One region of the Streptomyces sp. NPDC006294 genome, then DNA from elsewhere that is predicted to be linked to it. Evidence: riboswitches for the same ligand, from Rfam matches in the RefSeq annotation. Region 1 holds a riboswitch; each other region holds the start of a gene.

The links. A riboswitch is a leader RNA that binds a small molecule or an ion and turns the genes downstream of it on or off. The one in region 1 is predicted to bind cyclic di-AMP.
Positions count from the first base shown of each region.
Region 2: linked by a shared signal. The riboswitch ahead of ACFYOP_RS25585 (transglycosylase family protein) and the one ahead of ACFYOP_RS23610 (NlpC/P60 family protein) in region 1 are both predicted to bind cyclic di-AMP.
Region 3: linked by a shared signal. The riboswitch ahead of ACFYOP_RS27265 (M23 family metallopeptidase) and the one ahead of ACFYOP_RS23610 (NlpC/P60 family protein) in region 1 are both predicted to bind cyclic di-AMP.

Region 1 is NZ_JBIAHV010000013.1:122,654-129,653, forward strand. It holds gene ACFYOP_RS23600 (M23 family metallopeptidase) at 9-1,622, shown strand; gene pcrA (DNA helicase PcrA) at 1,705-4,167, opposite strand; cyclic di-AMP (ydaO/yuaA leader) riboswitch at 4,421-4,613, shown strand; gene ACFYOP_RS23610 (NlpC/P60 family protein) at 4,615-5,793, shown strand; gene ACFYOP_RS23615 (hypothetical protein) at 5,855-6,208, opposite strand; gene ACFYOP_RS23620 (NlpC/P60 family protein) at 6,553-7,000, shown strand, end outside.
Region 2 is NZ_JBIAHV010000015.1:57,987-64,986, reverse strand. It holds gene ACFYOP_RS25610 (VOC family protein) at 1-14, shown strand, start outside; gene ACFYOP_RS25605 (Ppx/GppA phosphatase family protein) at 11-991, opposite strand; gene ACFYOP_RS25600 (DUF501 domain-containing protein) at 988-1,551, opposite strand; gene ACFYOP_RS25595 (septum formation initiator family protein) at 1,613-2,092, opposite strand; gene eno (phosphopyruvate hydratase) at 2,216-3,508, opposite strand; gene ACFYOP_RS25585 (transglycosylase family protein) at 3,826-4,512, opposite strand; cyclic di-AMP (ydaO/yuaA leader) riboswitch at 4,519-4,705, opposite strand; gene ACFYOP_RS25580 (transglycosylase family protein) at 4,976-5,908, opposite strand; gene ACFYOP_RS25575 (cytochrome P450) at 6,115-7,000, opposite strand, start outside.
Region 3 is NZ_JBIAHV010000017.1:73,718-80,717, reverse strand. It holds gene ACFYOP_RS27275 (pitrilysin family protein) at 1-536, shown strand, start outside; gene ACFYOP_RS27270 (pitrilysin family protein) at 554-1,921, shown strand; cyclic di-AMP (ydaO/yuaA leader) riboswitch at 2,162-2,324, shown strand; gene ACFYOP_RS27265 (M23 family metallopeptidase) at 2,337-3,119, shown strand; gene ACFYOP_RS27260 (GntR family transcriptional regulator) at 3,355-4,032, shown strand; gene ACFYOP_RS27255 (HPr family phosphocarrier protein) at 4,235-4,516, opposite strand; gene ACFYOP_RS27250 (GNAT family N-acetyltransferase) at 4,683-7,000, shown strand, end outside.

The sequences.
Region 1 (7,000 bases):
AGAAGTTGGTGAACGACCAGCACGCCCACGCCGGGTACGGCGGCAACGCCACCGGCAGCTTCGACTCGGATCCGCTCTTCGGGGCCCTGCCGGGCGGTTACGAGGCGGGCCACAGCGGCCAGTACGACGCGTCCCAGTGGGACGCCGGCGCCGGCGGGCACCAGTCCTACGGCGACATGACGCTCCAGGCCCAACAGCCGCAGCAGGAACAGGGTTACGAGCAGCAGCAGTACGCGCAGTACGACACGACCGGCCAGTACGACGCCACCGCCGGCCAGTACGAGTCGACCGGCCAGTGGGACGCGAACGCCTGGAACGAGGCGGGCGGCACCGGCCAGTACGAGACGGCCGCGGCGACCTTCGCCCACGACGCGACCGGCCAGTGGACCCCCGGCGCCTTCGAGACCGGCAGCTACGACGCCACCGCGTGGAACTCCGCGACCGCCACGCCGGACGGCCTGGTCCCCCAACAGTTCGTTCCGGACCAGGGGTTCGCCCAGCCCGCCGAGTACGCGACGCAGGACACGTACACCGCGCACGACGCGTACGCCGCCTACGAGACACCGGACGCGTACGGCGACAACGGGTACGAGTCCGTCCCCTTCGAGACGGAGTCCGCGTCCGAGCACGGGACCGGCCCGGAGGCCGACTACGCGACGGAGTACGAACCGGCGCCCGCGGCGGAGTACCAGCCGGCCGAGTACGAACAGGCCGAGTACGAGCCGGCGGACGGCGCCGAGCACGCCGAGCCCCAACGCGCCGAAGCCGGGGCCGAGGACGGCTCGGACCACAACGCGATGACCCAGACGATGGCCTCCGTGCCCGTCGTGCCGGCCGCCCCCGTCGAACCCCGCCCGGTGCGCCGTTCCGGTGGCAGCCGCGGCCGCCGCCGCACGCCCGCGAAGCGCTCGGCGCTCCTCAGCGTCGCCGTGCCGTCCGCCTGCGTGATGGGCGTGGCCGGTGTCGCCGCCGCGTCCGTGAGCGGCCTCGGCGGTGAGACGAAGGACGACAAGAGCAACGTGGCGGCCCCCGACCCCGGTTCCGTCGAGCCGGTCGCCGCCAACAACGCCATGGACACCCAGCTCGCCGCGCTCAGCGCCGACGCCCGTGACTTCGGCGACCGCGCCTCCCGCACCCAGGAGCGCATCGACCTCAAGGAACGCCAGGCGGCGGAGAAGAAGAAGCGCGAGGAGGAGGCCGCACGCCGCGAGGCGCTGCGCCCCAAGTTCATGCTGCCGGTGAAGCTGCACCAGCTCAGCGCGTACTACGGGCAGTCCGGCGTCAACTGGATGTCGCTGCACACCGGTATCGACTTCCCCGTCCAGTACGGGACTCCGGTCATGGCCGCCACGGACGGCAGCGTCCGCACCCAGTGGAACAGCGCCTACGGCAACATGGCCATCGTGACGGCGGCGGACGGCACGGAGACCTGGTACTGCCATCTGAGCAGCACCAAGATCCGCAGCGGCTGGGTCAAGGCCGGTGACGTCATCGCCTACTCCGGCAACTCCGGCAACTCCACGGGCCCGCATCTGCACTTCGAGGTCAGGCCCGGCGGCGGCGCGGCCATCGACCCGCTGCCGTGGATGCGCAGCAACGGCATCGACCCCACCCAGGGCTGACCGGCCCCACGCACCACCGAAGCCGGCCCCCGAGGGGGCCGGCTTCGTCGTCGGCGGGACCCTTCTCGGCGCCCCCGGCGCGTCAGAGCTTCTCGACCGGCGCGTACCGCAGCAGCAGCCGCTTCGGCTTCTCGTCCCCGAAGTCGATCGTCGCCTGCGCCTCCGAGCCCGCGCCCTTCACCTCGACCACGGTCCCCAGCCCGAACTGGTCGTGCGTGACCCGGTCGCCCACCACCAGTGAGATCACCGGCTTGTCGCTCGTACGCCGCGTGGCGAAGCCCGACGCGCCGCCGCGGGAACGCGACGACGACAGCGAGGACGCGATACCGGACGTGGGCCCGGCGGGCGCGGCCATCGGGCCCGTCCGCTTCCACGTCAGATGCTGGACGGGGATCTCCTCGAGGAACCGCGAGGGCGGGTTGTACGAGGGCTGACCCCAGGCGCTGCGCATCGACGAGCGGGTCAGATAGAGCCGCTCGCGGGCGCGGGTGATGCCCACGTATGCCAGGCGCCGCTCCTCCTCGAGCTCCTTCGTCTGCCCCAGCGCCCGCATGTGCGGGAAGACCCCGTCCTCCATGCCGGTCAGGAACACGACGGGGAACTCGAGGCCCTTGGCGGTGTGCAGCGTCATCAGCGTGATGACGCCGGTGTCCTCGGAACCCGCTGCGTCAGCAGCAGATTCAGCAGGTGCGTCGGGGATCTGGTCGGAGTCGGCGACGAGTGCCACCTTCTCGAGGAACTCGGCGAGCGTGCCGGCCCCTTCCCCCTCGCCGCGCTCCTGCTCGAACTCGAGCGCCACGGCCGCCAGTTCCTGGAGGTTCTCGACACGGGTCTCGTCCTGCGGGTCCGTGGACGCCTGCAGTTCGGCGAGATAGCCGGTCCGCTCGAGCACGGCCTCCAGCACGACGGCCGGGCCGGCGCCCGAGTCGACGATGGTCCGCAGCTCCTCCATGAGCACGTTGAACCGCTTGACCGCGTTGGCCGAGCGGGCCGCCATGCCGTACGCCTCGTCGACCCGCTTGAGGGCCTGCGGGAAGGTGATCTTCTCCCGGAGCGCGAGGGCGTCGACCATCGCCTCCGCGCGCTCGCCGATGCCGCGCTTCGGCACGTTCAGGATGCGGCGCAGCGGGACGTTGTCCTCGGGGTTGGCGAGGACGCGCAGATAGGCCAGCACGTCGCGGACCTCCTTGCGCTCGTAGAAGCGCACCCCGCCGACGACCTTGTAGGGCAGGCCGACGCGGATGAAGATCTCCTCGAAGACACGCGACTGGGCGTTCGTGCGGTAGAAGACGGCGACGTCGCCGGCCTGCGCCTCGCCCTGGTCGGTGAGCCGGTCGATCTCGTCGGCGACGAACTGGGCCTCGTCGTGCTCGGTGTCCGCGACGTAGCCGGTGATCTGGGCGCCCTCGCCCGCGTTGGTCCACAGGTTCTTGGGCCGGCGGGACTCGTTGCGCTCGATGACGGCGTTGGCGGCGGACAGGATCGTCTGGGTGGAGCGGTAGTTCTGCTCCAGCAGGATCGTCGTCGCGTCCGGGTAGTCCTCCTCGAACTGGAGGATGTTGCGGATGGTCGCGCCGCGGAAGGCGTAGATCGACTGGTCGGCGTCGCCGACGACGCAGAGCTCGGCCGGGTCCAGGTCCTCGTAACCGGTCCCCACCAGCTCGCGCACGAGCGTGTACTGCGCGTGGTTGGTGTCCTGGTACTCGTCGACGAGGACGTGCCGGAAGCGGCGGCGGTAGTGCTCGGCGACGTCCGGGAACGCCTGGAGGAGATGGACCGTCGTCATGATGATGTCGTCGAAGTCCAGGGCGTTGGCCTCGCGCAGCCGCGCCTGATACATCCGGTACGCCTCTGCGAGCGTCTTCTCGAAGCCGTCCTGAGCCTGGTCGGCGAAGGTCTCCTCGTCGATCAGCTCGTTCTTCAGGTTCGAGATCTTGGCGCTGAAGGACTTCGGCGGGAACTTCTTCGGGTCGAGGTCCAGATCGCGGCAGACGAGCGACATCAGCCGCTTCGAGTCGGCGGCGTCGTAGATCGAGAACGACGAGGTGAAGCCCAGCTTCTTGGACTCGCGGCGCAGGATGCGCACGCACGCGCTGTGGAAGGTCATGACCCACATGGCGTTGGCACGCGGGCCCACCAGCTGCTCGACGCGCTCCTTCATCTCGCCGGCGGCCTTGTTGGTGAAGGTGATCGCCAGTATCTGGCCGGGGTGCACATGGCGGGTCCCGAGCAGATGCGCGATGCGGTGCGTGAGCACCCGCGTCTTGCCGGAGCCGGCGCCGGCCACGATGAGCAGGGGTGACCCTGTGTGCACGACAGCGGCGCGCTGCTGTTCGTTCAGCCCGTCGAGGAGCGCGGCGGGGTCCACGACAGGGCGCGGCGCGCCGTCGCGGTAGTACCCGTCGCGGGCCGGGGGCACGTCGAAGGCGCCCTGGAAGAGGTCGTCCGGGATCTGCTCCGGAGCCGAGTCCTCGGGCGGCGGCGGATGCTCGTCCGCTTGGGGCTGGAGGTCCGCCAGGAAGCTGTCGTCAAAGAGGCTGCTCATCGCTTAACGAGTCTAGGCTGCCCCACCGACAACCGTGGCCGCACGCCGAACACCGGCAGCGGGCGACGGTGGGTGACGGCGCGATTCCGCCAGGCGACGAAGCCGCCTCCGGGAGCTGGCACGGGATCATGCGCCGAAAAAGGTCACGAAAATGTATCGGACATATCGAACATCAACCTTCACAGCGGCTGCACGAGTTGGCTAGCGTGCTCGACCAGGCGGCCCGCACCCCTCCCGGCGAACCACGCCGAACGGGCGGCCTGCGCCGAATCCGGCCTCCGGCAACGGAGTTCGGAACCGGGGACCCACCCTCCCGACACCGTCCTCGACGCGGGAGGACCCAGTACCACCGGGGTGAATCGGACCGCGCGCCACTCGGTCCGTAGGGCACCTTCCGTTCGCCCGAACCCGACAGCTAACCCGGTAGGCGGTCCACGGAAGAAGGAGATGCCGGCCTTGGCGTCGCATCGCAAGCCCCGCAGCCGAAGCACCAAACCGTCCTCCGCCGTCGGATTCACCACGGCAGCCCTCGCGGGTGTGACCCTGCTCTCCACGCAGAGCGCGACCGCCGCGCCCGCCGAGCCGAAGCCCAGCATCGAAGAGGTGCAGAAGAAGGTCGACGACCTGTACCGGCAGGCCAGCAGCGCCACGCAGGAGTACAACAAGGCGAAGGAAGCCACCGCGGACAAGCGCCAAGAGGTGGACCGGCTCCTCGACGAGGCGGCCAAGCGCACCGAGAAGCTGAACGAGTCCCGCCGCGAGCTCGGCAACTACGCGGCCGCGCAGTACCGCACCGGTTCCGTCACGCCCACCGCCGCGCTGATGTTCGCGGACAGCCCGCAGGCGTACTTCGACCAGACGCAGCTGATGGACCGGATGACGGCCCAGCAGCGCACCGCGGTCACCGAGTACGAGACCGAGCGGGCCGCGGCGGCCAAGCAGCGCACGGCGGCGACGAAGCGTCTCGAGTCCCTCACGGACTCCCAGGAGGCGCTGCGCACCAGCAAGCAGACGGTGCAGACCAAGCTCGCGGAGGCGCGCACCCTGCTGTCGACGCTGACGGCGGAGGAGAAGGCACGGCTCGCCGCGATCGAGCGGAAGAAGGAGGAGGAGGCCCGCCGCAAGGCCGAGGCGAAGGCCGCGGCCGAGGCCGCCGCCAGGGCGGAGGCCGAGCGGCAGGCCCGGGAGCGCGAGACGGCCCCGAGCACGGACCCCGGCACGACCGACCCGGGAACGGACACCGGTACGGGCACCGGCACGGACGACGGCACCTACGCGGCGAAGGCCGACAAGGTGCTGGCCTTCGCCCGCGCCCAGATCGGCAAGCCGTACGTGTGGGGAGCGACGGGCCCGAGCTCGTACGACTGCTCCGGCCTCACCGCGGCCGCCTGGAAGGCGGCCGGGGTGGACCTGCCGCGCACCACCTGGGACCAGGTGAAGGTCGGCACCCGCGTCGCGACGGCGGATCTGCTCCCCGGCGACCTGGTCTTCTTCTACGACGACATCAGCCACGTCGGGATCTACATCGGCGACGGCAAGATGATCCACGCCCCCAAGCCGGGCACGAACGTGCGCGAGGAGTCCATCTTCTACATGCCGATCTACGGCAGCGTCCGCCCCGCCTGACCGCGTTCGCACGAGTGCCCGGGCGGTCGAGCCGCCCGGGCGCCGGCATGTCCCGCCCGGATCAGGTCCAGAGGGTGGCGATGAAGACGTTGACCATGGTCAGGCCGCCGACCGCGCCGAACAGCGCCTTGTCGACCTTCTCCTCGTCCCGCTTGACGTAGACGAGGCCGAGGATCACCACCAGGACCGCCAGCTTGACGCCGATCTTGAGGTTGTTCACCGTCTGGTCGTCCGCCTGGTTCAGACCCACCAGCGCCACGCCCGTGACCAGCATGGTCAGCGCGCCGTGCAGCATCGCCGGGTTGAAGCGGGCCGTGCCCTCCCCCATCGCCTTCATCTGGGTCAGGAATCCGCCCAGCAGCGAGGCGATACCGATGATGTGCAGGGCGACGAAGACATTGATGAGTACGTCCATGGCCGGAGCCTAACCCTCCCCATACCACCGCCCGTCGGGCAGGTGTGCCCGCTCCGCCGCATCGGTCGGCAGGCCACGGCAATGCGGAACCGCGACGCCCCCGGGACGGTCGGCAACCGGTCCCAAGTGTCCATCTTCGATACTTTGCGGTCCTTCCGTCCCGTCCCCGTGACCGCGGCGTCTAGCGTCCTGCCCCAGGTGGCCGACTCCCCGCCAGCCGTCGTACAGCCGGACGGCACTCGGCCGCCACCGCCGGGATGTCCGGCGGCGGGCCGCTCCCCTGTGCGGCCCGCCGCCGGACGCGAACGGCGGGCAGCGATCGACGGAAGGACGTGGAAGCCCTCGTGGCAGCCCACCGGAAACCAAGGCCGCGCCTGTTCAGCGGGCCGGCCGCCCGTACCGCGGTCACCCTCGCCCTCGCCGGCGTGGCGACCGGCACCGCATTCGAGGGCACGGTCCAGGCCGAGCCCCGCCTCACCCCCGCTCAGGTCAAGAGCCGGGTCGACAGGCTGTACCGGGAGGCAGAGGCCGCCACCGAGAAGTACAACGGCGCCAAGGAGCAGACGGCGAGCGCCCGCAGGTCGCTCGACGCGCTGCGCGACGAGGCCGCGCGCAGGACCGAGCGGCTCAACGCCTCCCGCAACGCCCTCGGTTCGATCGCCACCGCCCAGTACCGCGACGGCGGCATGGACCCCGGACTGCGCCTCGCCCTCACCTCCGACCCACAGGACTATCTGGAGCGCGCCGCCCGCGCCGAACGGGTCGGCGCCCGGCAGGCCGCCACGATCGCCG
Region 2 (7,000 bases), on a different contig from region 1:
CCCCCGCGACCTAGGGCCTCACTGGTCCGGCCTGATCCGACGACCGACCCTGGCCGCGGTCCTCGTTCGCGATGCTGTAGGCGATGCCGTCGAGGATGTCGTGTTCGCTCACGACCACCTCGCGGGCGCCGATGCGCCGCATGACCGTGCGCAGCACCAGCGCCCCGGCCGCGATGACGTCGACGCGGCCGGGGTGCATCACGCCGATCGCAGCGCGCTCGTCGTGCGTGGAGTTCAGCAGCATGGTGGTGATCTCCTCGACCTGCTCGAAGGAGATCCGCGAGTGGTGGATGGCCGCGGAGTCGTACGCGTCGAGACCCAGCGCGATCCCGGCGACCGTGGTCACCGAGCCGGCGAGCCCGACGAGCGTGTGGGCCTCGCGGATGGGCACCGTCTTCTCGACCTCGTCGAGCGCCGCCTCGATGTCCGCGGTGATCGCGGCGATCTGTTCCGGCGTCGCCGGGCTGTCCGGCGCGTGCCGCTCGGTCATCCGTACGCAACCGATGTCGACGGACCGGGCGGCGCCGGCGTGCTCCTCGCCGACGACGAACTCGGTGGAGCCGCCGCCGATGTCGACCACCAGACAGGGCTTGGCGATGTCGGAGCGGCCGTCGAGGGACTTCGTGGCGCCGGTGAAGGAGAACTCGGCCTCCTGGTCGCCGCTGATCACCTCCGGCTCCACACCGAGGATGCCGAGCACACCGGCGACGAAGTCGTCCCGGTTCTCGGCGTCCCGGGAAGCGGACGTGGCGACGAAGCGCAGACGCCGCGCGCCGTGCTCCTTGATCACGGCGGCGTACTCGCGACAGGCGGCGAACGTGCGCTCCAGCGCCTCGGGGGCGAGGCGGCCGGTACGGTCGACGTCCTGGCCGAGGCGGACGATCGTCATCCGGCGGTCGAGGTCGACGAGAGCGCCGGTGGCGGGGTCGACGTCCGCGACGAGCAGACGGATCGAGTTGGTGCCGCAGTCGACGGCGGCGACGCGGGTCATTCGGCGGCGTCCTCTCCCTGTCCGCCCGACGTCCCGCACGCGGTCCCGGCCGGGGTCACGCACGGGCCCTTCGCCCACCACTCGGGCAGCATCGCGATCGCCTCGTCGCCCAGCGGGTTCACCCCGGGGCCGGCCGCCAGCGAGTGGCCGACCAGGACGTGCAGGCACTTCACCCGGTCCGGCATGCCGCCCGCGCTGGGGAAGCCCTCCAGGACCTCGATGGCGTCACGGCGGGCGATGTAGTCCTCGTGGGCGGCCCGGTACGCGGCGGCCAGTTCCGGGTCGGCCGCCAGGCGTTCGGTCATCTCCTTCATGACGCCGTTCGCCTCGAGCGTGCCGATCGCGGAGGCGGCCCGCGGACACGTCAGGTAGTACAGCGTCGGGAAGGGGGTGCCGTCGGGGAGCCGCGGAGCGGTCTCGACGACGTCGGGCTGCCCGCAGGGGCAGCGGTGCGCGATCGAACGCAGACCGCGCGGCGGCCGGCCGAGCTGCTCCTTGAACGCGGCGACGTCCGCGTCCGTGGGCTCGGTGGGTTCGGTGGTGGGAGGAGGGGTTTCCATGCCTGCCTTGTTCGGTGACTGCTGCTACTGCTGCCAGGTACTGCTACTGCTACTGCTACTGCTACTGCTGCGGACCGTCGGCGCTGTCCACGCCGTTCCATACGTTCGAGTACCACGGCCGGTCGGCCGCGCCGCTCTCTTCGCGCTCCCGCTCCGCGGCCTCGGGGTCGATCATGGTGAAACCGGTCTCTCCCGGGACCACGTAGTGCAGATGCGCGCGGGCGAGGCGCCGGATGTACATGTCGTCCTGGAGGCGCGCCTTCTCGTCCTTGAGCTGCTCGACCTGTGCGCGCGCCTCGTCCATGAGGCGTTCCTGCTCGGCGATGTCCGCCCGCTGGGAGACGTACTGGCGCATCGGGTAGGCGAGCGCCACGACGAGCGAGCAGACGACGAGGGCGAGAAAGGCCGCGCGGCCGGTGAGCCGGGAGCGGCGGGCCTGGCGGCGGTTCTGGGAGCGGTAGACGCGGGCGGCGGTCTGCTCGCCGAGCAGCCGCAGCCTGGTCGCGGTGGAGACCCTGTCCGCTTCCGGCCTGCGCGCCATCCCACTCGCCTCCCCTTCACACGCCGACGTCCCCGGACACGGTACGGGACCGCGGCCGGGGACGTACGTACGACAGGGCGTCAGCCGGTGATCACCGGTGACCCAGCGACGCTCGGGCCGTGCTCAGCCCTCGTACTTGAACCGCGGGAACGCGCTGCGGCCCGCGTACACCGCCGCGTCGTCGAGGATCTCCTCGATGCGCAGCAGCTGGTTGTACTTGGCGACGCGCTCGGAGCGGGCCGGGGCGCCGGTCTTGATCTGGCCGCAGTTGGTGGCGACGGCCAGGTCGGCGATGGTGACGTCCTCGGTCTCGCCGGAGCGGTGGGACATCATGCACTTGAAGCCGCTGCGCTGGGCGAGCTCGACGGCGTCGAGGGTCTCGGTCAGCGAGCCGATCTGGTTGACCTTGACGAGCAGCGCGTTCGCGGCGTTCTCGTCGATGCCGCGGGCCAGGCGCTCCGGGTTGGTGACGAAGAGGTCGTCGCCGACGATCTGGACCTTGGTGCCCAGCTTCTCGGTGAGGACCTTCCAGCCGTCCCAGTCGTCCTCGAACAGCGGGTCCTCGATGGAGACCAGCGGGTACGAGGCGGCGAGCTCCTCGTAGTACTCGGTCATCTCGGCGGCCGAGCGGGACTTGCCCTCGAACTCGTAGGAGCCGTCCTTGTAGAACTCGGACGCGGCGACGTCGAGCGCGAGCGCGATGTCCTTGCCCGGGGTGTAGCCGGCCTCCTTGACGGCCTCGAGGATGAGGTCGAGGGCGGCGCGGTTGGAGTCGAGGTTCGGCGCGAAGCCGCCCTCGTCGCCGAGGCCGGTGGACAGGCCCTTCTGCTTCAGGACCTTCTTGAGGGTGTGGTAGACCTCGGTGCCCCAGCGCAGCGCCTCGGAGAACGACTCGGCGCCGATCGGCGCGATCATGAACTCCTGGATGTCCACGTTGGAGTCGGCGTGCGAGCCGCCGTTCAGGATGTTCATCATCGGAACGGGCAGCAGGTGCGCGTTCGGGCCGCCAAGGTAGCGGAAGAGCGGCAGGTCGGAGGCCTCGGAGGCGGCGTGCGCGACGGCGAGGGAGACGCCGAGGATGGCGTTGGCGCCGAGCGAGGACTTGTCCGGGGTGGCGTCCAGGTCGAACATCGCCTGGTCGATCAGGCGCTGTTCGGTGGCGTCGTAGCCGACGAGCTCCGGGCCGATCTGCTCGATGACGGCGAGGACGGCCTTCTCGACGCCCTTGCCCTGGTAGCGGTTCTGGTCACCGTCGCGGAGCTCGAGAGCCTCGAACGCACCGGTGGAGGCGCCGGACGGAACTGCAGCACGACCCGTGCTGCCGTCGTCGAGGCCAACCTCGACCTCGACCGTGGGGTTGCCTCGGGAGTCCAGGATTTCCCGGGCTACGACGACGTCGATGGACGGCACGAGCATCTCCTTCTGGGATGTGACGCGAGAAAAGTGCAGAGGTCTGCTTGGCCTTGCGGCAAGAGCCTAACCGCCCCGGCGGCAAAGGCCCGGCCGATGCCCGCCCCCTGGGACGAAAAAGGGCATCAAGCCCCTTGTGACCGGACAAACAGGATGGTTCCTACCAGCGGGTAACCCGCTTCCTCCGGCAGACCCCGACCCCTCGACGGAACGGGCCCCGGCCCGGCGCGTACGGGGGAAGGCGCGCCGGACCGGGGTGCTCGGGTCCCGTTCGACAGACGGGCGCCTCCCACGACCGCCGGACCGTGGGAGGCAGGGGCGGGTCAGCGCAGGTGGAGCTGCTGGCCCGGGTAAATCACGTCGGCGTCCTCGACGATGTCCTTGTTCAGCTCGAACAGCTTCTCCCAGCCGCCCTCGACCTTCTCGGCCTGCGCGATCTTGCCGAGGGTGTCGCCGGCCTCGACCTTGTACTCGCCGTCACCCTTCTTGAAGCCCTTGGCCTTCGGAGCGGCGGCGGGCCGCTCGGCCTTCGGGGCCGGGGCGGGGGCCTCGGTGCGCTCGGAGCGCGTGGTGGGCGCCTCGGAGCGCTCCTGGGACGGCTGCGCGGGCGCGGCCTCGGCGGAGCCGCCGCCGTAGGAGGCGCTGGACAGGCCGACGCCGCAGCTCGGCCAGGCGCCCTTGCCCTGGCCGGCCAGGACCTTCTCGGCTATCTCGATCTGCTGGACCTTGGACGCCTGGTCGGCGGTCGAGGCGTACGCGGTGCCGCCGTACGCGGCCCAGGTGGAGGCGGAGAACTGCAGACCGCCGTAGTAGCCGTTGCCCGTGTTGATGGACCAGTTGCCGCCGGACTCGCACTGGGCGACGGCGTCCCACTCGGAAGCGGTGGCGGCGGAGGCGGAGGTCGCGCCGAGAACCGGGGCGGCGATGGCGGCGCCGGCGACACCGGCGAGCGCGACGAGACGGGTGACCTTCGACGGACGACGGTGCTTGGCCTTGCCGGAAGAACGCAGCATGGAACTTCTCCTCACCGACGCCTACGAGGTGAGCTGTCGGGTTCGGGCCTGTGAGTTGCCCGGCCGTACGTCCGTGGGACGTACGGGCTTCACCCCCAGCCGGCTCCGGTCCGCCGGATCTCTCGATCCGGGCGAACGGCCCCGGCGCTTACCTTGGGTCCCCCGCTCCTGCCTTCGGCGCTCTGAGCGACGACTGTTCCCCCCGACCGACGGCAGGATTCGGCGTATCGGTCGACGGTGCCCGCGGTGGCGAGCGGTTCAGACCGTAGACACAGGACTCCCCGATGTTCAAAGTCGAACATCGGGGAGAAAACGCCCGAACCGACCACCCGAAGATGTCCGTTTTCGCAGGTGAGGGGCGGAGTGGCCGAATTCGTGGGGCGTTGCACCCCAGTTGGGGCGAAGAGACCCTTGTCTCACTCGAACGAAGCGGACATAAGCCCATGAACCGCCGCGTGAACTAGCCCTGACCCAGGCTCAGGTCGAGGCTCTGACCGGGCAGGATGAGGTCCGGGTCGGATCCGACCGTCTTCTCGTTCGCCTCGTAGAGGGCCGGCCACCCGCCGGGCACCTCTTCCGCGGCGGCGATGTCGCACAGATTGTCGCCGGGCTGAACGGTGTACGAGCCCGGGGCGGTTGCCCCGACGTCACCCTTGCGGCCCGCGCCGTCACCCCGTGAGGCATGGCGGCCGTCCTCGCGTACGCCCTCCGAACCGCCCGTGGCGGACTCGTCGCCCGGCGCACCGCGGTGCTTGCCGGTGCCGGTCGGCGTCTCGCCGGACGGGGCCGCCCCGGTGGCGTCGTCCGTGGGCGCCGTGCGGGTGTCGCCCCCGGTCGCCGGCCGGTCGGTCGCGTCGCCGGAGGGCGTGCCCGCGTCACGGGTGTCCGGCGCGCCGGAGCCGCCCGTGGGGTCCGAGTCGTCCGCCGAGCCCTCGGCGGGCTTGTCGCCCGCCGGGCCGGTCGGCTCGCGGACGTCGAGCGGGTCGTCGGGAGAATCGGAAGCGTCGGGCGACGGCTCGCCGTCCGGCGCGTCGCTCTGCTTCGGCAGCGGCAGGATGCCCGGGTCGACGCCGGTGTCGGTGCCGTCGTCCTGGAGCCCGGCGAGCGGACCGCAGGCGGGCCAGGCGCCGGGACCCTGGGCGGCGAGGACCTTCTCCGCGACCGCTATCTGCTGCGAGCGGCTCGCGAGGTCGGCGCTCGGCGCGTAGGCGGTGCCGCCGTACGCGGCCCAGGTCTCCTGCGAGAACTGCAGCCCGCCGTAGTAGCCGTTGCCGAAGTCGGCGCTCCACGCCCCGCCGCTCTCGCACTCCGCGACGCGGTCCCAGGTGCCGGCGTCGGCCGCGGACGCCGAGCCCGCGCCGAGCAGCGGGATCGCGATGGCCGAACCGGTCACCCCTGCCGCGACGATGAGGGCCGGAGCCTGGCGGGGTCGGCGGTGTCGTCCGTTCCCGGAGAGCATGCGGTTGCCTTTCGCGTGACAGCTGAGAATCCTGCGGCCTGCTGATGCCTGCCGAGTGACGGTGAACGTAGTCGCATTCGAACGTGAGTCACAAGTCGATGCAGCGGAGATCACGTGAAAGTCACAGACTTGACGCAGCGTCAGTTTGTTTGCACCGTGAACTCAACGGGCAGAGTGCGCAATCCGCGCATGATGAGCCCCCCACGCCACCGCAAATCGGCCGGATCCCCCGCAAGCCGCAAGTCCGGCATTCTGCGGAGCAGGGTGGCCAGCGCGGTCTGCCCCTCGAGCCGGGCGAGCGGGGCGCCGAGGCAGTAGTGGATGCCGTGGCCGTACCCCAGATGCTGGTTGTCGGTCCGGGACAGATCGAGGGTGTCCGGGGCGTCGAAGCGTGCCGGGTCGCGGTCGGCGGCCGCGAGGACGACGAGCACGGGGTCGCCCGCCGCGATCCGCTGCCCGCCGACGGTGAGCGGCTCGGTGGCGAACCGCCAGGTCGCCAGCTCCACCGGCCCGTCGTAGCGCAGCAGTTCCTCCACGCCCGTCTCCAGCAGGCCGCTGTCCCCGGCCGCCAGCGACGCCTGGAGGCGCTCACGCTGCTCGGGGTGGCGCAGCAGCGCGTAGACGCCGTTGCCGATGAGGTTGACGGTGGTCTCGAAGCCCGCGAAGAGGAGGATGAAGGCCATCGCGGCCGCCTCGTTCTCGGTGAGGTGCTCGCCGTGGTCGGACGCCTTGATGAGCCCCGAGATGAGGTCGTCTCCCGGCTCCTCCCTTTTACGGTGGATCAGTTCGGCCAGATAGCCGCGCATCTTCTTCACCGAGCGGGCGACGCCGCCGCGCGGGCCGCCGCCGTGGCCCGGCTTGAGATGTCGCAGCATCATCCCGGCCCAGTCGCGGAAGTCGTCCTGGTCCTCGGGCGGGACGCCGAGCATGTCGCAGATGGCGTAGATGGGCAGCGGGAACGCGAACTCGTGGATGAGGTCCGCCTCCCCCTTCTCCGCGCCGTGCTGTTTTTCGAAGATGTCGTCG
Region 3 (7,000 bases), on a different contig from region 1:
CCCGCGAGTGCGACGCCGCGGACCTGGCGCTGACCGTCCTCGGCGGCGGGGAGTCCTCCCGGCTCCACAACCGCCTGGTGCGCCGCGACCGGACCGCCGTCGCGGCCGGGTTCGGCCTGCTGCGGCTGGCCGGCGCCCCGTCGATGGGCTGGCTGGACGTCAAGACCTCCGGCGGCGTCGAGGTCCCCGGGATCGAGTCGGCCGTCGACGAGGAGCTGGCGCGCTTCGCGGCCGAGGGTCCGACGGAGGAGGAGATGGAGCGGGCCCAGGCCCAGCTGGAGCGCGAGTGGCTGGACCGGCTCGGCACGGTGTCGGGCCGCGCCGACGAACTCTGCCGCTACGCGGTGCTGTTCGGCGACCCGCAGCTGGCGCTCAGCGCCGTCACGCGGGTGCTCGACATCACCGCGGAGGAGGTGCGGGCGGTCGCGAAGGAGCGCCTGCACCCCGAGAACAGGGCGGTGCTGGTCTACGAACCTGTCGCCGCGGAAGAGACCGAAGCGGCCGACGGACACGAGCACGAAGGGACGGACCAGTGAGCGACGCTGCCGTGACCATGGACTTCCACCCGCAGCCGGCTCCGGGCACCGCCCGGCCCTGGGCCTTCCCGGCCCCCGAGCGCGGCACGCTCGACAACGGCCTGACGGTGCTGCGCTGCCACCGGCCCGGCCAGCAGGTCGTGGCGGTCGAGGTCTGCCTCGATGCCCCGCTGGACGCCGAGCCCGAGGGCCTCGACGGCGTCGCCACGATCATGGCGCGCGCCTTGTCGGAGGGCACCGACCAGCACTCCGCGGAGGAGTTCGCCGCCGAACTGGAGCGCTGCGGCGCCACTCTGGACGCCCACGCCGACCACCCCGGCGTCCGGGTGTCGCTGGAGGTCCCGGTCTCCCGGCTCCCCAAGGCGCTGGGTCTGCTCGCCGAGGCGCTGCGGACCCCCGCCTTCGCGGAGAGCGAGGTCGAGCGGCTGGTCCGCAACCGCCTCGACGAGATCCCGCACGAGACGGCGAACCCGGGCCGCCGCGCCGCCAAGCAGCTCTCCAAGGAGCTCTTCCCGGCCGCGCTGCGCGTCTCGCGCCCCCGCCAGGGCACCGAGGAGACGGTGGCCCGGATCGACGCCGCGGCCGTGCGCGCCTTCTTCGAGGCCCATGTGCGCCCCGCGACGGCGACCGCCGTGATCGTCGGCGACCTCACCGGCGTCGACCTGGACGCCGTGCTCGGCGACTCGCTGGGCACCTGGACGGGCGACAAGGCCGCGCCGCACCCGGTGCCCGCGATCACCGCCGACGACACCGGCCGCGTGATCGTCGTGGACCGTCCCGGGGCCGTGCAGACCCAGGTGCTCATCGGCCGGGTCGGGGCGGACCGCCACGACCGCGTCTGGCCCGCCCAGGTGCTCGGCACGTACTGCCTCGGCGGCACCCTCACCTCCCGCCTCGACCGCGTGCTGCGCGAGGAGAAGGGCTACACCTACGGCGTACGGGCCTTCGGCCAGGTGCTGCTCTCCGCGCCGGACGGCTCGGGCGCGGCCATGCTCGCCATCAGCGGCTCCGTGGACACGCCCAACACCGGCCCCGCGCTGGAGGACCTGTGGAAGGTGCTCCGTACGCTCGCGGCCGAGGGCCTCACCGACGCCGAACGTGACGTCGCCGTGCAGAACCTGGTGGGCGTCGCCCCGCTGAAGTACGAGACGGCGGCCTCCGTCGCGGGCACCCTGGCCGACCAGGTCGAGCAGCACCTCCCGGACGACTACCAGGCCCAGTTGTACGTACGGCTGGCGGAGACCGGCACGGTGGAGGCGACCGCGGCCGTGGTCAACGCCTTCCCGGTGGACCGGCTGGTCACGGTGCTCGTCGGCGACGCGTCGCAGATCGCCGAGCCCGTCAAGGCGCTCGGCATCGGCGAAGTGACGGTTGTCACGGGCTGAACGGAAGCCGCCGATCGGGCAGAAGGCGGAAAGCGGCGGATCGCCTGTCAGGCGCGGACAAGTGGAACCCCGGCTTCGGAGCGTTTGCCGGGGTTCCGTCGTATGCCCGTTTTGCGGGAGAGGTTGTCTGTCTGCCCTGTGGCATGCGCTACAAAACGGGCTGTTGGTTTGGCGATTGACGGACGAGATGCCTAGCGTCGGTCCGGCTGTTCGTCTGAAGATCGTCGCGCCCGCGGCGTCGGGCAGTCATCGCCGAGTCCCCGTCAGGCGCGAGCCTGGGGAGCCGGGGACCCAATCAGTCCCTGGGGTGAATCGGACGCCTTCGCCCGAGCGGAGGCGCCCGTAGGAGACCTTCCTGCTCCGAACCCGTCAGCTAACCCGGTAGGCGAGAAGGAAGGAAAGGATCAGCCTCTCCATGGCGTTCACCCGTGCCACCGGGAAGCATCGTGCCCAGAGCCGCCTGACGCGCAGGAGCGCGAAACTGGCCGGCGCCGCCGCACTCGCCACCACCGGCGTCGTCGGAACCCTCGCCTCCCCGGCTCTCGCCGCAGACGCTGCCGCCCTCTCCGTCGAGGACACCGGCCTCACCCAGATCATCACCATGGGCTCGCTCGCCGACGAGATAGCCGACCAGGCCGCCGCGCAGAAGCAGGAGGCCGAGGAGGCCGCCGCCCAGGCCCGTGCGCGGGAGAAGGCCGCGGCGGAGGCCAAGCGCAAGGCGGAGGCGCGCGCCAAGGAGGCCCGCGAGGCCGAGGAGCGCGCCGCCCGTGAGGCCGAGCGCAGGCGGCTGAACTCCTTCCAGCTCCCCATCGCCGGCTCCTTCGTGACCACCGGCTACAAGACCGGCGGCGCCCTGTGGTCCTCCGGCTCCCACTCCGGCGTCGACTTCCGCGCCCCGTCCGGCAGTTCCGTCGTGGCCGTGGGCTCCGGCACCGTCGTCGAGGCCGGCTGGGACGGCGCGTACGGCAACAGCGTCGTGATCCGGATGAACGACGGCACCTACACGCAGTACGGCCACCTGTCGTCGATCGGCGTCTTCGCCGGCCAGCAGGTCACGCCCGGCCAGCAGATCGGCCTCTCCGGCTCGACCGGCAACTCGACAGGGCCGCACCTGCACTTCGAGGCGCGGACCACGGCCGAGTACGGCTCCGACATCGACCCGGTCGCCTATCTGCGCTCGCACGGCGTCGCCGTCTGACCCCGGCGCCCCCCCGTGCGGCCGGCCCGTCGCACCCGCTCGCAAGGCCCCCGGCCCCCCGCCGGGGGCCTTCGGCCTATTCCGTGCCGTTTCCGCCATTCCGTGATTGCCGTGCGTGCCAAGAGATTTCCATGGTTTTCCGGCCGCCGTCGGAAAACGGCGCACATTGCAATAGAGTCACGGGAAGACACGTCCAACGGCTGCGTTTCGCTCGGATCAAGGCGGAGGTTCGGTCATGCGTATTCCCGCGCACTCGGTATGCACGGCGATCCGCGACGACATCGTCTCCGGTGTCTTCGAACGCGGCAGCCGGCTCACCGAGGAGCAGCTCGCCCGCCGCTACGGGGTCTCCCGGGTCCCGGTGCGCGAGGCGCTGCGCACCCTGGAGTCGGAGGGGTTCGTCGTCACCCGGCGGCACGCGGGCGCGTGCGTCGCCGAGCCCACGGAGCAGGAGGCCGCCGACCTCCTCGAGGTCCGCATGCTGCTGGAGCCCCTGGGGGCGGCCCGCGCCGCGCAGCGCCGCACGGAGGCGCACCTGAAGGTGCTTCGCGGCCTGGTCAGGCTGGGGCAGGAGAGGGCGCGCCGGGGCCAGGGCGAGGATCTGCGCTCCCTCGGCAACTGGTTCCACGAGACGCTCGCCCAGTCCTGCGGCAGCCCGGGACTGACCGCGCTGCTCACCCAGCTGCGGCACAAGATCGCCTGGATGTACGCGGTGGAGCAGCCGGCCGCGCCGGTCGAGGCGTGGGCCGAGCGCGGCGCGATCGTCGACGCCGTGGCGCGCGGTGACGCCGAGCGGGCGCGGGCGCTGACGGCGCTGCACGCGGAGCGGTCCGCCGGGGCGCACCGGCTGCGGCGCACCGTGCGGGTGAGGACTTCGCAACATCCCGTAAACACCACGAGCGGCCGGAATTAACAGACGGCGTATACAAAAGTGGTGCGGTGCTGTTTCTTTTGTGGATTTCTTTTCCCGGCGGCGTCCGTGAATTCGTGGTGCTCGCGGAATGCGCGTGGGCGGTTCCGGGAAAGCGGTGGTCGGGGAATGCGGAACCGCGGTGCCCCCCGTATCGGGGCACCGCGGTCTGTCGTACTGGGGGCCGGCTCGGCTCAGAAGGGAGTCAGACGGTCTCGGGGAGCTCGTCGAGACCCTCGGCGACCAGCTTGGCCAGCCGGTCCAGGGCGGCCTCGGCGCCGTCCGCGTCGGAGGCGAGGACGATCTCCTCGCCGCCCTGCGCGCCCAGGCCGAGCACGGCGAGCATGGAGGCGGCGTTGACCGGGTTGCCGTCGGCCTTGGCGATCGTCACGGGGACGCCGGCAGCCGTCGCGGCACGGACGAAGATGGACGCGGGGCGGGCGTGAAGGCCCTCGGCCCAGCCGACATTGACGCGGCGCTCAGCCATGGTGTTGCCCTTCAAGTCTTAGCGGGTTGTCTAGACCAGTCTCTCATGTGTTCCGGCGTGCTCTCCGACCGGTCCGAGGCGGTGGCGGACCGCCCGTGCGGCCTCCTCAGACTGCCCGCCGGCAACCGGCGGCGCGACCGCTGGGCCGCGCCGTAGGCTTTGCACCATGCAGACCTCGCAGGAGCACGCCTACCCGGCTCACTGGGAAGCAGACGTGGTGCTGCGCGACGGCGGCACCGCCCGGATCAGGCCCATCACGACCGAGGACGCCGACCGGCTGGTCAGCTTCTACGAGCAGGTCTCCGACGAGTCGAAGTACTACCGCTTCTTCGCCCCCTACCCGCGGCTGTCCGCCAAGGACGTCCACCGTTTCACCCACCACGACTACGTGGACCGGGTCGGGCTCGCGGTCACGGTCGGCGGCGAGTTCATCGCCACCGTCCGTTACGACCGGATCAACGCGCAGGGCCGCCCCGCGAGCGCCCCCGCCGACGAGGCCGAGGTCGCCTTCCTCGTCCAGGACGCCCACCAGGGGCGCGGCGTCGCGTCCGCCCTGCTCGAACACATCGCGGCGGTCGCCAGGGAGCGCGGCATCCGGCGGTTCGCCGCGGAGGTGCTGCCGGCCAACTCCAAGATGATCAAGGTCTTCCGGGACGCGGGGTACACCCAGCGGCGCAGCTTCGAGGACGGGTCGGTCCATCTGACCCTCGACCTCGAACCGACGGCGGAGTCCGTCGCCGTGCAGCGCGGCCGCGAACAGCGCGCAGAGGCGCGCTCGGTCCAACGGCTGCTCGCCCCCGGCTCCGTCGCCGTCGTCGGAGCCGGCCGGCTGCCCGGCGGCGTCGGCCGCACCGCGCTGCGCAACCTCCTCGGAGCGGGCTTCACCGGCCGGGTGTACGCGGTGAACCGCGCGTTCCCGGAGGGGCGTGGCGAGATCGACGGTGTGCCGGCGGTCCGCTCGGTCGGCGACATCGGCGAGCCCGTCGACCTGGCGATCGTCGCCGTCCCGGCCGAACGCGTGCCGGAGGCCGTCACCGACTGCGGCGAGCACGGCGTCCAGGGCCTCGTCGTGCTGAGCGCCGGCTACGCGGAGAGCGGCCCGGCAGGCCGGGAGCGGCAGCGCGAACTGGTGCGGCAGGCGCGCTCGTACGGGATGCGGATCATCGGGCCCAACTCGTTCGGCGTCATCAGCACCTCGGACACCGTCCGGCTCAACGCCTCCCTCGCGCCGGAGGCCCCGGCGCCCGGCCGGATCGGGCTGTTCACCCAGTCCGGCGCGATCGGCATCGCCCTGCTGTCCGGACTGCACCGGCGCGGCGCGGGCGTGTCCTCCTTCATCTCGTCGGGGAACCGGGCGGACGTGTCCGGCAACGACTTCCTCCAGTACTGGCACGAGGATCCCGACACCGACGTCGTCCTGATGTACCTGGAGTCCATCGGCAACCCGCGCAAGTTCACCCGCCTCGCGCGGCGCACCGCCGCCGTCAAGCCGGTCGTCGTCGTCAAGGGCGCGCGGCACAGCGGCAGCGCGCCGCCCGGGCACGCCGTGCCCTTCACCCGTATCCCGGACGCGACCGTCGGGGCGCTGCTGCGACAGGCGGGCGTGATCCGCGTCGACACGGTCACCGAACTCGTCGACGCGGGCCTCATGCTCGCCGGGCAGCCGCTGCCGAGGGGGCCGCGGGTCGCCATCCTCGGCAACTCCGAGTCCCTCGGGCTGCTCACCTACGACGCCTGCCTCGCGGAAGGGCTGCGCCCGCTCCCGCCGCGCGACCTCACGACGGCGGCCACGCCCGCCGACTTCCGCGCGGCGCTCGCGCAGGCGCTGGTGGACGACGCGTGCGACGCGGTGATCGTCACGGCGATTCCATGGGTCGGGGAGAACGGCGTCACGGAATCGGGCGACGGCGAGGTCCTCGCCACGGCCCTCCGCTCGGCCTCGGCCACGGCGCCGGCGAAGCCGGTGGCAGTGGTCCATGTCGAAATGGGCGCCCTGGCCGACGCCCTCGCCGCGGCCTCCAGCACGGCCCCGCCCGCGGACGGGGGCGCGGGCCGGGCTGGGACGGGGGCTGTCCGGGCCCCGGCTGCGGCCGCGCAGACCTCGGACGCCCGTGACGGCACGGCCGGGCCCGGCCCGGCTCCGGCCGCCGCAGGTGGGCCCGGCGCGGGTGCGTCCGGCGCTGCCGACTCGCCGCCCCCGGGCGACCCCGCCGCCACAGGCACCGGCTCCGCCGGTGACGGGCCTGCCCAGGGTGCGGCCGAGGGCGGGCCGGCGGGCCCTGGCCTGTCACCGTCGGGCAGCCCCGACGGCGCGGGCGTCGCCCCGGAGGGGCCGACCCGTGGCCCGGTTGCGTCGGCCGACGCCGCGCAGGCTGCCGGCGTCGGCGCTGGCCGGGGGGCGTCCGGTCACGGGGGTGCGGCGGGCGCTGATGGTTCACCGTCGGACGCCCCCGCCGGCACGGGCGCCGGCCCGGAGCCCGCGTC